DNA from 2 places in the Lysinibacillus sp. FSL M8-0355 genome. Region 1 is predicted to be linked to the other one. Evidence: riboswitches for the same ligand, from Rfam matches in the RefSeq annotation. Region 1 holds a riboswitch; the other holds the start of a gene.
What was found. A riboswitch is a leader RNA that binds a small molecule or an ion and turns the genes downstream of it on or off. The one in region 1 is predicted to bind S-adenosylmethionine.
Positions count from the first base shown of each region.

Region 2: it holds a riboswitch for S-adenosylmethionine, as region 1 does, so the genes downstream of both, MKY46_RS08390 (YezD family protein) here and MKY46_RS22050 (cyclase family protein) in region 1, are expected to answer to the same signal.

Region 1 is NZ_JBBPAI010000001.1:4,507,889-4,515,455, forward strand. Features, by position in the region: gene MKY46_RS22040 (helix-turn-helix domain-containing protein) at 1-807, shown strand, start outside; gene MKY46_RS22045 (hypothetical protein) at 931-1,329, shown strand; SAM riboswitch class I at 1,425-1,531, shown strand; gene MKY46_RS22050 (cyclase family protein) at 1,620-2,357, shown strand; gene MKY46_RS22055 (DedA family protein) at 2,400-2,996, opposite strand; gene MKY46_RS22060 (Cof-type HAD-IIB family hydrolase) at 3,097-3,870, opposite strand; gene MKY46_RS22065 (DUF2225 domain-containing protein) at 4,207-4,890, shown strand; gene MKY46_RS22070 (hypothetical protein) at 4,913-5,266, shown strand; gene MKY46_RS22075 (erythromycin esterase family protein) at 5,409-6,827, shown strand; gene MKY46_RS22080 (DUF4272 domain-containing protein) at 6,877-7,567, opposite strand, start outside.
Region 2 is NZ_JBBPAI010000001.1:1,762,312-1,769,878, reverse strand. Features, by position in the region: gene MKY46_RS08415 (hydantoinase/oxoprolinase family protein) at 1-1,613, opposite strand, end outside; gene MKY46_RS08410 (formate--tetrahydrofolate ligase) at 2,103-3,782, opposite strand; gene MKY46_RS08405 (cold-shock protein) at 3,995-4,195, shown strand; gene MKY46_RS08400 (VOC family protein) at 4,300-5,085, opposite strand; gene MKY46_RS08395 (flavin reductase family protein) at 5,244-5,729, shown strand; gene MKY46_RS08390 (YezD family protein) at 5,812-5,967, opposite strand; SAM riboswitch class I at 6,037-6,133, opposite strand; gene MKY46_RS08385 (phosphopantothenoylcysteine decarboxylase domain-containing protein) at 6,344-7,018, opposite strand; gene MKY46_RS08380 (LysR family transcriptional regulator) at 7,093-7,567, opposite strand, start outside.

The DNA of each region.
Region 1 (7,567 bases):
TATAGAAGAAACCAAAGCAGCAATCTACGTGTATTTGCACCATTCTTAGAAGACTTCTTTGTCGCCCTTGGGATTACACCAATTGCTCAATTCAGTCATCCAAAATGGGGAAAACAAGACTATTTAGGTCTTCAAGAAGTGCCGGATATCGATGTACAAAATGGAGAAATGGATCGACTCCTTCACTATAAACCAACATTAATTATGCTAGATGCAGGTATAGAGCGATGGGAATCCTGTCATCATTTAAATGAAGTAGCTCCCATCTGTCATATCTCACATCCTGGAGAGAACTGGCAGTCTACTTTGTTTAAGATTGCTGATTTAACAGGAAAAACCGCCTTGATGCAAGACGTGATCCTACAATATGAGGATAAGGTACAGCAAGCAAAAGGAATTCTTAGTAAATCCGTTTATGGGCAAAGTGTGGCATTTCTCCGCATTTCAGCTATTGGCATTACTCTATATGCGGGTCCTGAATGTGGCTATACGGGGCCAATTTTATATCGTGACCTCGGTTTAATGCCACATCCACTTGTCTGGAGTATTCCGCACAATCAACGTAAAGCACCACTGACATTTGATCAATTGCTGCAATTAGATGCGGATCATTTATTTATTACTTTTGATAAACAACATTCCATTTACGAGAACGAGGAGCGTACGATTTTAAAAACTTCTATGTGGAAAAATCTAGCTGCAGTTAAAACCAACTGTGTATATGAAGTGGATTTTTTAACATGGATGAATTACGGTATTCTGTCTCATAGTAAAAAAATTGATGATGTCTTACATGTTCTCGGCTAAAAGAGGAAGCTCACTTTGGCTTCCTTTTTAAATGATTAGGACAGACATTGCACTGCAAAATAACACCTAAAGACGTTTAGCTACATAAGATAAGATATCAGCTATAGGATAGGAGGAATTACATTGTATTACAATCCTTATCCGTACTTTGTTCATCCTTATCATTACCCAACGTCGCCACTTGCCCAGCAGCTTGCCGTTAGACCTATTCCTCAACATTTAGCAATGCCGAACACTACCCCCTTTCCACCTGTCGACACACATAAATTAAAAATGTCAGCTACACGGATAAAGGCGATCATGCAACAGGCTCAATTGCTTACGGATAAAATTGATAGCTCTCAACAATTTGCACATGATCTAATGAATGCTGCACAGCTTTCAAATAAAACAGAGGTTGATAAATTAATCACATCAACAGGCATTACGATGAAATTTGATGCAAATTATACACCAGACAATTTCAGAATACGTCTTATGGATAATGGTTGTTGTGGCATAACCATAAATTTAAGTTGGTAAAAAAATTTACCCTTATATCTCTATCGAACTTGTAAACTATAAAATTCTATGCTAAAGTGTTTTTATTATTATTTCTGAAAATTCTTATATCACTTTTCTTATCAAGAGAGACGGAGGGATTGGCCCGATGAAGTCTCAGCAACCAGCTCAACAGTATGGTGCTAATTCCAATTGGCAAAATTTTAAGCCTGAAAGATGAGAAGAAGAACTACCGTTGCTTATTCTGGAGTCCTCTTCTAAGAGGACTCTTTTTTATGTTCTACTAATTTTAACAGAAAGCAGTGAAATCAATGTCAAACCAACTTTTACAAGCATTACAATTATTAAAATCAAAACAATGGGTTGATTTAACACATACATTCGGCCCTAATTCCCCACATTTTTTTATGTTTGAAGATGCTAAATTTGAAACATTATTCTCTCATGATGACGGGTTCTTCGCACAACAATTCACGTTCCCAGGACAATATGGCACACATATCGACCCACCCATTCATTTTGTGCGAGACTCCCGCTATCTAGAAGAATTAGAACTAAAAGAACTAGTTCTTCCTCTTGTCGTCATTGATAAATCACGAGAAGCTGCTAGCAATCATGACTTCTCGCTAAGTGTGCAAGATATTTTTGATTTTGAAGCACAACATGGAGTAATTGAAGCAGGTACCTTTGTAGCGCTACGTACGGATTGGAGTAAGCGCTGGCCAGATAAAGAGGCATTTAGTAACCAAGATATGGATGGACATAACCATATACCAGGCTGGGGCTTAGAGGCTTTACAATTTTTATTGAAGGAACGTCAAATAAGTGCACTTGGCCATGAAACATTTGATACTGATTCAGCCGCTGATTTTCACAAAAATGGTAAGCTAGATGGCGAATACTTCGTGCTTGAACAAAACATCTATCAAATTGAGTTGATGACTAACTTGGACAAGCTACCTGCGAAGGGGGCAATTATCTTCAATATCGTCCCTAAGCCTGAAAAGGCATCTGGATTCCCTGTACGCTCATTTGCTATTTTGCCATAACACAAAGGTCTGTACGATTCATATGTTGAATCATACAGACCTTTATTTTCGTATATTTCTTTTTTTGAATAGATAGTAAACGATGAGCATTACGAGGCCAAACAATAGGATGAGATAAATACTATAATGGGATAAATAATAACCAACAAACCGCCACTTCTCCCCAAGCATCCTCCCTAACGTTATAAATGTGAAAGTCCAGATAAATGCCCCTGTATAGGCAAAAAAAGCAAACTTTCTATATGGATAATTATTAATTGCCGCAATATAGGCTGTCAGATGCCGTACACCAGGTATAAAATAGCCTATTAATAATAAAGTTGGCCCAATTTTAGTAAACAGTTGTTTTGTAAAATCAATTTTTTGCTCCGTAATATGAATTTTGGGTCCATATTTCTGCAATAATGGTAAGCCAAAACGATAGCCGATATAGTAGCTTAAGGTAATACCGCCAACTGCACCAATCATTGCACTTACTAAAGCGGGAATGTGTTCAAGGCTTTCTATATAAACACTGTAGCCAACATATGTTAGAAAGACCTCATCAGGTAGTGGCAACCCAACAATGCCTCCAATTAGGATCACGATAATACCCAAATACCCGTAATGTTCAATTAGAGATTGCACATGATGTGCCATATAACATCCCACCCAAAATTTATTAAAACGCATTGATTAACAAGTTCCTTCAATAGATCTAAGAGAACCTGAAGCATCGACTTTAAGACCTTCAGCAGCTTTATATCATTTGAAACTGCCGTAAAGCAAAGTCAATACCACCTTCAGTGGAACTCTTTGTAACAAAATTCGCAACTGCTTTTAGAGCTGCGCTACCATTTCCCATAGCGATACCTAGCCCTACATGCTCTAACATATCAATATCATTATCCCCATCTCCAAAAGCAATAGCATTTTCAGGACCAATGTTAAAATAGTCTAGTACCGCTTTAACAGCTATCGATTTGGCAACATCCTGCTGTAATACATTCACAATATAAGGATGCCATCGCTGCCAAAATATATGCGGAAATTGGCTAGCATATCTTTTTTCAGCCTCCTCATCTGCATATAGACACATGAGAAAAACTTCTTCATCCACAATTTTTTCATTCACAACCGGAAAATTTCGTAAAGATAGAGTTGCCTGCATCGCATTGAAAGCAGCTGGATGCTGAATGCCATTCATCGATAGTTGCTCTGTAAAAAATGTGAGGCTATGCTGCTGTTCACGTGCAAAAGCTTGTACATTTTGAACAATATCTTTAGCAATAGGTGTTTTATGTATGATTAAATCCTTGTGTTTCACATATGCCCCATTTGCTGTAATAAAGGTTTCAATCCCCAGCGCTTGTATCTCCTGACACATCGATAAAGGTCTTCCTGTAGCCGCTACAAGGTGAATTCCTCTCTCCTGCAAAAGTTGAATGGCCTGCTTTGTGCTTTCTTCCACACAGCCATCCTCGTAATTAATCAGTGTTCCATCCACATCAAAAAATATGATATTATAATTCATCTTAAGCCGCCTTTATAAAACAGTACTTTAGAATCACAAACATTTAATTCATTCCTTATACTTAATGAAAAGTATGAAAGTATTTTGACAAACTTTCAGCAAACTCTACAACTTACATTAACAGCACCGATAAATACTATTACAAGCATAGATTTAATGACAATTAACTATAAAACAGATGAATATTTTTATTTTAATAATTCTAAAGGAGTATACCAAAGAACACAGAATTGTTAAAATAAAAGATATCTACTTAAATACATTGAACGATAAACATTTACGTATAAATAGAGCAAAAGAAACAAAATTTTAGATCCTGCAAAGGAGTTGATTCTTATGGCATTTAACATTTACTACTATGAAAGTAGTGTAGATTGTAAATTTTGCAAAAAGCATTTTACAACTTATAAAGTACGCCCGAATCGATATAAAATCATCGAGGAGCAAACAGATTTCATGCCTGTTTATGATGGCTTAAATCCTTTGCTGTATGAGGTTGCTGTTTGTCCCCATTGCGGCTATGCCTACCATAAGTCTATGACACGGACATATGGACCTTTCATGCAACTCATTGATGAAATTTACATTAAAGAGCTCCAGAAGCCGATGGATATTTGTCAGGAACGTACAATCGATGATGCCATTGTCAGTTTTAAGCTTGCTTATTTGGTATCACGTGCTTCCATGGAGGAATCCCTTTTAATGGCGAATTTCGCCTTGAAAATTGCTTGGCTTTATCGTTTAAAAACCGATGAGGAATCCGAAAAGCGTTACCTTTTTGCAGCTAGAGACTTTTATAGTAAATCCTTTGCATCCAATCAGGAGGGTGGAGAAAGAATCCAGTTTTTACATGCTGAATTAAGCCTTCGACTCGGTGATATTGTAGAAGCTAAAAAAGGATTCTCACGTTTAATTGCCGATCGAAATGTATCACCAAAATATCGAAAGCTTGCGCGTAATCGTTGGGAAAATTATAAATATGACGAACAACCTATAACAGTTAATGAAATCATTAATTGATTTGACGAGGAGAGGACTAGTTATGTTGCTATTCCATAAAAGAATTGATGTGAGAGAAGAGGACATATTTTCAGAGTTACATCATTTTTTATTAAGAAAAAATAATCGCTACTTAACAAACGATGAGATAGTCGCTTTAACAGGAGTGTCACCTGAACTCCTTTACAAATGGGTAAAAGCAGGAAAGTTAAAAAAGTCCATTTTCCCTAATTTAGGAGCGCCCTGTGAACGATGTGGACAAATTACACAAGCTAAAATTTGTGTGAGCTGCTCCTCCTCCATTGTTGGTACATTAAAGCAAGAAGAAAAGGATCGTGCATGGTTCAATCAAATTCAACGTAACCATGTTAGAGCAAGCACCTATCACTATAAATAATGATAAACATCTCCACTTTACAAATGGGGATGTTTTTTTGCCAATATAGGCAAATTTAAACAAAATTTAAACAAACTCTTCCTAAGCTTTAAACTTCGCTCCTTATAATAAGTATCAATATAAGAAGAAGGGCTGATTATTAATGAAAAAAGATAGGAAACGTAAGGTTTTATTAAGTATTGCACTGACAAGTTTAATGGCACTAAACGGAGTAACTAGTGTCTCTGCGGCTGTCACTGCAAATGAAGAACAGCTCAATATTGAACTTAATTCAACAGTCAAACAGGTTAGGTCTTCTAATGAAACGTTATTAGATTGGAAAAAATGGGTAAACGATCATGCCTATAGCCTGTCCTCCATTCAACCTGAAACATTTAATGGACAAAAAATTCCATCTAGTGAATTTGAGGATTTAGAGATGCTAAAGCCATTATTACATGATAAGCGCATTGTCTTTTTAGGAGAGAGCTCTCATGGTGTTGCACAATTTAATCTAGCTAAAACACGGTTAATACAATTTTTACATCAAGAAATGGGCTATAATGTTCTCGCTTTTGAAAGTGGCATGGGGAATGTGATGAACGCCCAAGGAAAAATTGACAAACAAGCGGCTCTACAAACAATGAAGGATGGTATTTTCGGTGTATGGTGGACAAAAGAAACCCTTCCTCTGTTTGAATACGCCAAAACAACTTATACAACAAAGCAACCCCTTGTTCTCACGGGCTTTGATATTCAACAGCAAGGGGCATTTACGAATGGAGATTGGCTGTACAATCCCCAATTAGCTCAACAATTCAGTGAAGCAGAGAAACAACTCGCTGAATGGAGCTCAGGAAAAGATTTAAAGGGCTATCAAAAAGAAAAGGCAACAATTATCAATGTGTATAAACAAGTAAAGGCACAAGTACAGTTAAAAGAAAAAGAGTTGCAAGCAGCATATCCAAATGAACCCCACATTGTAAAACTGATGGAGCGTACTTTAGCAGATCGTATTCGTTTAGCAAATGAATATGTTGAACTAACTATTCAGGCCAATATTGACCTTGAACAAAATAATATAGAGTCATTTTTACAAACAATGGAATGGCGAGATCAGGCAATGGGTGAAAACTTACTTTGGTTAGCTGAAAAGGTTTATCCAACAGAAAAGTTTATCGTGTGGGCACATAATGACCATATTCGTAAAGCACAATCGGATGTAATGGGTTCCCCTTATCCAGTCAAATTAATGGGCGAACGTTTACCAGACATCTACAAGAAATATAGCTATGTACTAGGCCTATACATGGGAAGTGGCGAGACAGCAAATAATATGGGTGAACCGATGGCTGTATTACCACCTATCAAGGGATCTATTGAGGATATTCTGTCTACAAAAAATAAACCATATACATTCATCGATATGCGCAATCGTCAAAATGAGCGAGGCAACTCATGGATGTTTGAGCCTCGCATAGGCTATAGCTGGGGCGTTATGCAGGAAAGCTTTGTTCCACGCGATCAATACGATGGTATTCTCTTGATCGATAAAGTAAGTAAACCGCATTATGTAAAATAACCTCCCTTATAAAATAATCGCAAACTAGATTCCCTAGTTTGCGATTACTTTATGTATCCATGGATATCGTATCCCATTCTTCGTCTTGATACCCAATCATCCAAAATAAGCCTCTGCGCCTTTCCATCACAACACTTTCATTTAACGCTAAAGGAGCTGTCTGTCCATTAATTCGACTATCTACACAAGCCCAATGCAATCTATAAATTTTATCAGCCTCGTCTAAAATTTCTTCCTTACTGCGCATAATTGTTTGTTGGTAAAACTGTTCAAACGTTTCGCAGCTTGAAACAGCTTGAATCGCATATTCACAATCACAAACATCTTCCGGAAAATCTAACTCTTCCACCATACCTAATGCCCAAATGAGTGTCCAATAGGCTTCATATTGCCATGAAATATTGACAGCCTCTTGCGTACTAGGATGCTGCGCCCCCAGAAAGAGCCTTTCTTGCTCCGTTAAGAATGGTTGTACTTTATATTTATGTAGCATATCGGTAAAGAATTCCCTAGACCCTTCAATATCGCCATTTTGTGCTACGTCACAGGCGAATTGAATAACAATCAATAGGGCAACTGCTCTTTTTGCGATATCCTCTTGACTTTTAAAGTGGAGATTTTCTAATGGTGATAGCTGAGGAAGAGAAGCAGCGTAAGGAATCTCTCGTTCTGTTAAAAAAGCGATCGTTTTATTTTTTCGCACTTCTCCCTGTGCTGATGCTACCTCATGCGTATTTATT
Region 2 (7,567 bases), 2.7 Mb from region 1:
TGTCCTTTGTATCGTAAATCATAATTAATCTCAAAATAATAATGATCCTTTGATAAAGGGGCATCCGCATAGGCATTGGCAATCGCCTGATCAATATTTTCTTGAATTGCCGCAAGATGGTTGGCATCAAAGCCCATTAAACTTGTTTGAATATAATCTTGTCGGTATTCTGTCATCATCATACCTAATGCTGAAAAGACGGAAGAACCATATGGAATAATCACTTTTTTCATACCTAATTCTTCTGCTAGGTTAATCGCATGTAGTGGGCCACCACCACCGAATGCTACCATTGTGAAGTCTTCTGGATCATAGCCTTTACGAATCGAAATCAACTTCAGTGCATTTAACATATTAGAGTTCGCAATATCTAAAATACCTTGAGCCGCTTCTTCTGCCGTTACATTAAACGGTTTCGCAATGGCTTCCACAAGAGCCTCCTCTACTTTGTCAATGGATACTGGATTATCAAAGTTTTCTAATGATAATCTTCCTAAATACACATTTGCATCGGTAATCGTCGGCTGTGTATTGCCTAAGCCATATGCCACTGGCCCTGGGTTTGCACCAGCAGAATCTGGACCAACCTTTAACGAGCCAAATGGATCTACACGTGCGATGGAGCCACCGCCATTACCGATTTCAACAATATCCACTACAGGCGTTTTAATTGGATAACCCGCAAATTTTTCATTTCTTTCGATATAGTAATCTGTTGTCACATTTACTTTGCCATCTGTAATAAGGGAGCATTTTGCCGTCGTCCCACCAACATCGAACGCAATAATATTCGATTCATTGAGTAGCTGCCCTAATTTGGCTGCCCCAAACATCCCCGCAACAGGACCAGATTCCACTAAATTGATCGGTAGCTCCATTGCTTTATCAAAGCTTGTCGTCCCACCATTTGATTGCATAATTTTTAAATGGTCTGTAATACCGATCGTACTTAATTTTTCTTTTAAGCTTTTTAAATAGGCATGGGCAATCGGCTTTACATAAGAATTCAACACCGTTGTATTCGTTCTTTCATACTCACGATATTCTTTAATGGTTTCACTTGAAAGTGTGATATACACCTCAGGCCAAATTTTTAAAATTTCCTCTTTTAGCTGTTGTTCATGAATAGGGTTTTTATAGCCGTGAATGAATGAAATGGCAATCGCCTCAACACCCAATTTTTTAAATTTACGAACGATTTCATCGACTTCTTCGGTGTTAAGCGCTTTCATAATATTTCCTTTAAAATCGATGCGTTCATCCATTTCCTGTCGTAAGTAACGTTCTACAAATGGTTGTGGCTTTTTATATTTAAAGTTATATAAGTCCGGTCGATTCCCACGTGCAATTTCTATGACGTCACGGAAGCCTTTAGTTGTAATTAACCCAACTACGCCCCCTTTTCTTTCCGTTAATGTATTGATAATAACCGTTGAACCATGAATAAATGATTCAATCAGAGATTCTTCTGTAACATGTCGTCCTAATACATTTAATATGCCATCCTCAAAGTGACCAGGTGTTGTATGTCCCTTATCAAAATGAAGATTTCCTTTTTCATCTGTGAAAACTAAGTCGGTAAAAGTACCGCCAATATCTGTTGCGATTTTCAAGACTGCATCCCTCCATGTTCCTATTATCGGAACAGTGTTCCGAATTAGAATTAAGTAAATTATATTTAAAAGAAAAAGAAAATTCAATGTATTTTTTAAATAAAAATTCATTTGACAATTAATCTGCGTTGTAAAAATCCGCTCTATCTTTCCAAAATCAGAGAACTATTGATAAAAAATACCAAACACATTTATATAAGGAAAGTTCTCATGATTTTTTGGAACATAAAAAAGATCCTAGTTTTCACTAGAATCTTAAAATTTTTTTAAAAAATTAACTTTTATGAATTTTCAATCATGCAGCGGATGAAGAAATCAACTAAAATTTCACATTTATGCCATGCCTGAATTATAGATAGACGATGAGTCGTGCGGAAAATAAATAGTAGTTCTCTTCCAAATTATGCAGAGATCATCTAGGAACCAAGTTTTCCCCTTTATCCATTAAAAAAAGCTGCCCATTTAAGTTGGGCAGCTTTAAAGAAGATATTAGAATAATCCTACCGCATGGCCTTCATTATCGACATTCATGCGAAGGGCAGCTGGAGTTTTAGGTAGTCCTGGCATGGTCATAATATCGCCTGTCAGACAAACGAGAAAGCCTGCACCAAGCTTTGGAATAACTTCACGAATTGTGATCGTAAAGCCTTCTGGTCGACCGAGTAAACTTGGTTGGTCGGATAAAGAATACTGTGTTTTCGCCATACAAACTGGCAGAGAGTCCCAGCCAAATTTTTCGATTTGAGCAATTTGTTTTTTGGCTTGATCAGTGAATTGTACATCTTTTCCGCCATATACCTTTTGCACAATCGTACGCACTTTTTCTTCAATGGACTCCGTTACATCATATAAAGGAGAGAAGTTGTTTTCTTCTTCAAGCACAGCTAATACTTGTTCAGCTAGCGCTAATCCGCCTTTCCCGCCCTCTTCCCAGACATTTGTACGGGAAATACGAACTTGATTTTCCTGACACCAGTTCAGAACAGCCTCTAGCTCCGCCTCTGAGTCTGTAATAAAACGATTTAACGCAATAATCGGTTCAACACCAAATGTACGTACCGTATCAACATGCTTAGCTAAGTTTTCAATTCCTTGTAGCAGGGCATTCACATTTTCGTCAACAAGTGCCGTTTTCGGTACACCACCATGCATTTTTAAGGCACGAATCGTTGCTACGATAACGACTGCACTTGGTTTAAAGCCCGCTTTACGTGCTTTAATATTCATAAATTTTTCAGCACCTAAATCGGAGCCAAAGCCCGCTTCTGTTACGACAATGTCCGCTAGCTTGCGAGCAGTTTGTGTCGCCATAATGGAATTACAGCCGTGGGCAATATTAGCAAATGGACCACCATGTATAATAGCTGGTGTTCCTTCTAATGTTTGAACTAAGTTTGGCTTGAAGGCATCTTTCAATAATAATGTTAAGGCACCTTCTACTTGTAAATCACGTACAAAGACAGGCTCACGCTCAAATGTATAGCCAACCACAATGCTAGCTATGCGTTCACGTAAATCCTCAATACTTGTCGCTAAACAGAACACCGCCATAATTTCGGAGGCCACTGTAATATCAAAGCCGTCCTCGCGCGGCATGCCCTGAACAGGGCCACCTAATCCCACAACCACTTTACGAAGGGCACGATCATTTAAGTCCATCACACGCTTCCAAATAATGCGTCGTGGATCAATGTTTAATGCATTTCCTTGATGGATATGATTATCAATGAATGCGGATAAAGCATTGTTGGCTGTTGTAATCGCATGAAGGTCGCCAGTGAAATGTAAATTAATATCCTCCATTGGTACAACCTGTGCGTAGCCGCCGCCAGTTGCCCCGCCTTTTACGCCCATAACTGGACCCAATGACGGTTCACGTAAAGCGACCATTACTTTCTTATTTAATTGATGAAGAGCATCTGCTAGTCCTACAGTAACCGTCGACTTCCCTTCACCTGCTGGTGTTGGACTAATAGCTGAAACTAGCACAACCTTTGCGTCCTCACCCTGAGCTGTAATTTTTAAAGGATCAATTTTTGCTTTGTAGCGTCCATACTGCTCAAGAGCATCCTCTGGAATACCCGCAGCATTGGCAATTTCCGTAATCGGTTTGATTACTGCTTGACTAGCGATTTCTAAATCTGATAATGGTTGATTTTTCGTTGTCATTTGGCATCCTACTTTCTATGTTGTTCATTTCCATTATAGTCTTAATTGTGAAAAAAAAGAAAGCCAGATACACAAGCATTTCGACAATCAATTGACATCTTTGTTCAATTCATGTATGTTCTAAGAGAAAATGCAATTTTTCACATTTTCTCAATGATAGCACAACTTAGTTAACTTTATTTTACATTCAAGCGCATTGGAGGCGAATGCTTATGCAACAGGGGATCGTAAAGTGGTTCAATAATGAAAAGGGTTATGGCTTTATTGAATGTGATGATGGAGAAGATGTATTTGTACATTTTACGGGCATCCAGGAGGAAGGCTTCCGTACACTTGAAGAAGGTCAGAAGGTGTCATTTGATGTTGTGGAAGGCAATCGAGGACCCCAGGCATCAAATGTTGTAAAATTATAAGCTCCAAAATTGAAAGTGGATGAGGTAGATGAATAGTGCTCAATCCGCTTTTTGACATGTTTGCACATAAAAATCCACTTCAACAATTGAAGTGGATTTTTAATTTATCTATTAATCCAATAAAAAGCACCTGGACAAACTAATGTTTCCTTTGTTCGGTGTGGATCTTTCAATGTTACACCGATGGGTCCTTCTTTTAAATGCCCTAACGTCATGGCAGATGCTGCCGTCTCCTCATAAAAATCCAAGCGCATATTTGGTAGCTGTAGTGACACAAATTGCTCATGCTGCTCGGAATCGGGTAGCTGTAATACCTTTTGCCAAAGCTGAACCGTCTCCTCCACATCCTTGACAAAAAACTGAATAGATTCCATTGTGATGGCTTGGTTTTCATCGATTGCACCACTAGCTTTTAATTGTGCCAAACGTTCCTCATCTTCATCTGCCCATTCAATTAAGAATGGAAAATCCAATGAAAGGTTGGGCATGCCAAAATGCAATAGCTTCCATTCTAGTGTCGTGCCATCTGGTCTTGTTCGGCTACAAGCATCGGGACCATATACTTCAAAGCCCAATGCACGCAATCGTTGACCCTCGTCTTCAATATTTTTGGTGCGCAAGGCAATTCGTGAAAATCCTTGGCGCTCACGATCACGTTTAAACGTATAATGTAGGGAATAAGGGTACAGAGCCGCTTGCTCAAATAAATCACGATCATAAATAGCGATTTGTTCAATATAGCTTAAGCCAAAATAGCTTAGCGTATTATAAGTCCCCCACATCGTGTGTTGACCACCGTTCACTGTACGGACATTTCGTTTATTGAAGAAAACCTTTATATTTTCTGGTGATTCTACTTGATGTACCAGATGATCAAAATATAAAGTCATGGCAATTCCCCTTTCTTTCCCCCATTAGCTTTACCTGGATGTTTAATTGATTTAAAATTTACTTAAGAAAAGGAGTTACTATATGGTATGAAAAAAAGTGCAATTTACCTACTAACTCCGTTAACTAATTTATGACTAACTATAAAGAGGTGATTTGAATGACAGATCAAGTAGCTGCTTTTAAATTGGCATTAGGTAACTATCCTACAGGTGTAACGGTTGTGACAGCATGTCATGAAACGAATCCAATTGGCTTAACAGTCAATTCTTTTGCATCTGTTTCCATTGACCCACTACTTATTTTATGGTCACTTGATAAAAAATCTCAGCTCCATTCTTACTTTATGGGTGCGGAAAAATTCGCTGTCAATATTTTAGCGAGTAATCAAGAACATTTATGTACATTATTTGCAAGTAAAGTCCCGGATCGCTTTGCTCAAGCTAAATGGTCTACTTCTACTTTTGGGCTACCGATTTTACATGATACAGCAGCTATTTTACAATGTAAATCATTTCAGCAAATAGATGCAGGCGATCATACTATTTTTATTGGGCAAGTGCTAGACATTACAAATTCTCAAAAAGAACCCCTTCTCTATCATCGTCGTCATATCGGTCCAATTCCAAAAAGCTTTTATAGCTAATTTCCATAAAAAAGAGCCACTTGTAAGCAATGGAAACCATGCTTATTAGTGGCCTTTTCACATCGTTCAACTGAAATGAGCATTATTTCTTCTGTGGAAATCTCTGCTTTTCAAGCCTATTAATTTGCACAATCACACCATCTTGAATCGTAATATTCACTTCACCAAATTCAAGATTTTGAATTGCCTTAGCAATTGCCTCTAATTTTTTATCATCTACCTTTGCCGATTGAGCCATACGATACACCCCCTCTTTATTCTCCTAGTTGTACAAAAGAGGCCAACGCATCAAACCGATTGATAGCCCCTCCTATCTCTCAGACACCATCTGTTGGATTTGGCACCTATCTTCTCGGTTGCCGAGGCTTCATGGGGCCAAGTCCCTCCACCTCTCTTGATAAGAGTACTGCATTTCTTGAAAATAATTCTATAATTCTGTTATCCGAATGTCAATATAAAATATTAGAAAACCTAGCTGAATACTTTGTAATAGCATCCTCTCTGTTACAATTCACTCATAATCCTATCGTATTGTATGCTATGTCAGTCTATCTAACCACAATGGCAAAGAAAAAAACTGTGTAGAAGTATGACCTTCTCCACAGTTCATCACGTTATTCCCTATGCAAACATTCCATTAAAGTTTGTGCTGTCTGTTGCTTGCCCATCACCTTAATTGGTTGTCCCTCAGCAGGCACGATCCAATGAGGCTCATCCCCGCCATATAAAGACTGCGAGCTATTTGCAACCATAAATTGAGCATGCGCGGCTTCCATACGCAGTCTTGCACGAGCGAGTAAAAAATCCTCATCATTTGTAGCTTCTAGCTTAAAGCCCACTAGCGTTACATTCGGTTGCCAGCCCTTGATTTGCCCTAATACTTTTGGTGCCTTTTTAAAATGGATAATAGGTGGTTCGTCAGAAGGCATTTTCCCCGCTTCCTCCATTAAATTACCGGATTGATCATAAACCTTGTCAATAACCCAATCGGAGCCAGCAGCAGCCATAATAACAATATCGACTTGTTGTAGCTGAACCGCATGACGTACCTTTTCTCCTAAATCCTCAATACCTTCAAATTTTACCAATGTCATTTTGTCGTGATTTGCTGGAAGCTGTGCAAAGTAGCCATGCATATATATTACATTCGCACCCTTAGCCAATGCGGCCTCTGCTAAATAACAGCCCATTGTCCCTTTTGATAAATTCGTGTGCCCTCGTACACGATCCCATTTTTCAAGTGTTCCCCCACTTGTAATGAGTACGGTTTTGCCTTGTAATGTCCCCATACACTCACCTATTTTCTACAATATATACAAATACTATTTTAACGTAATGTAAGGATGTGCTTCAATAGCCACAATCATAGCGTACTATTTTGCTCTTTTAACCAAGCACTTAATATTTCCGCAAATTTCTTGGTAACAGGGGAAGCATGGTGCTTCATCGCAATTCCAATGGTACGGTAGCCTCCTTGCTTTAGCGGGATTGCTTTTAACGTTGATGGTAAATGTTGAATGACCAATTGAGGCAAAATACTAATGCCTAAATGATGGGAAATCATTGAAAGAATCCCTACCTCCTCAGAAAGCTCAAAGCGAATATGGGGCTTTACATGATATTGCTCCAACAGTACCTTTACATCATTTGTCCCTTTATAGGAAGTCATGATAAAAGGCATATCTTCTAGGTCAACAATATCAATTTCTGTCTTATGAAATAAAGGGCTTTTATCCGAAACAATACATAATAAAGGGTCTTGTTGTAATTCCATAAATTGATATTGCTCTGATTTTTGACCATTCAAGAATCCTACTTCGACTTCCCCACTTAGCAGC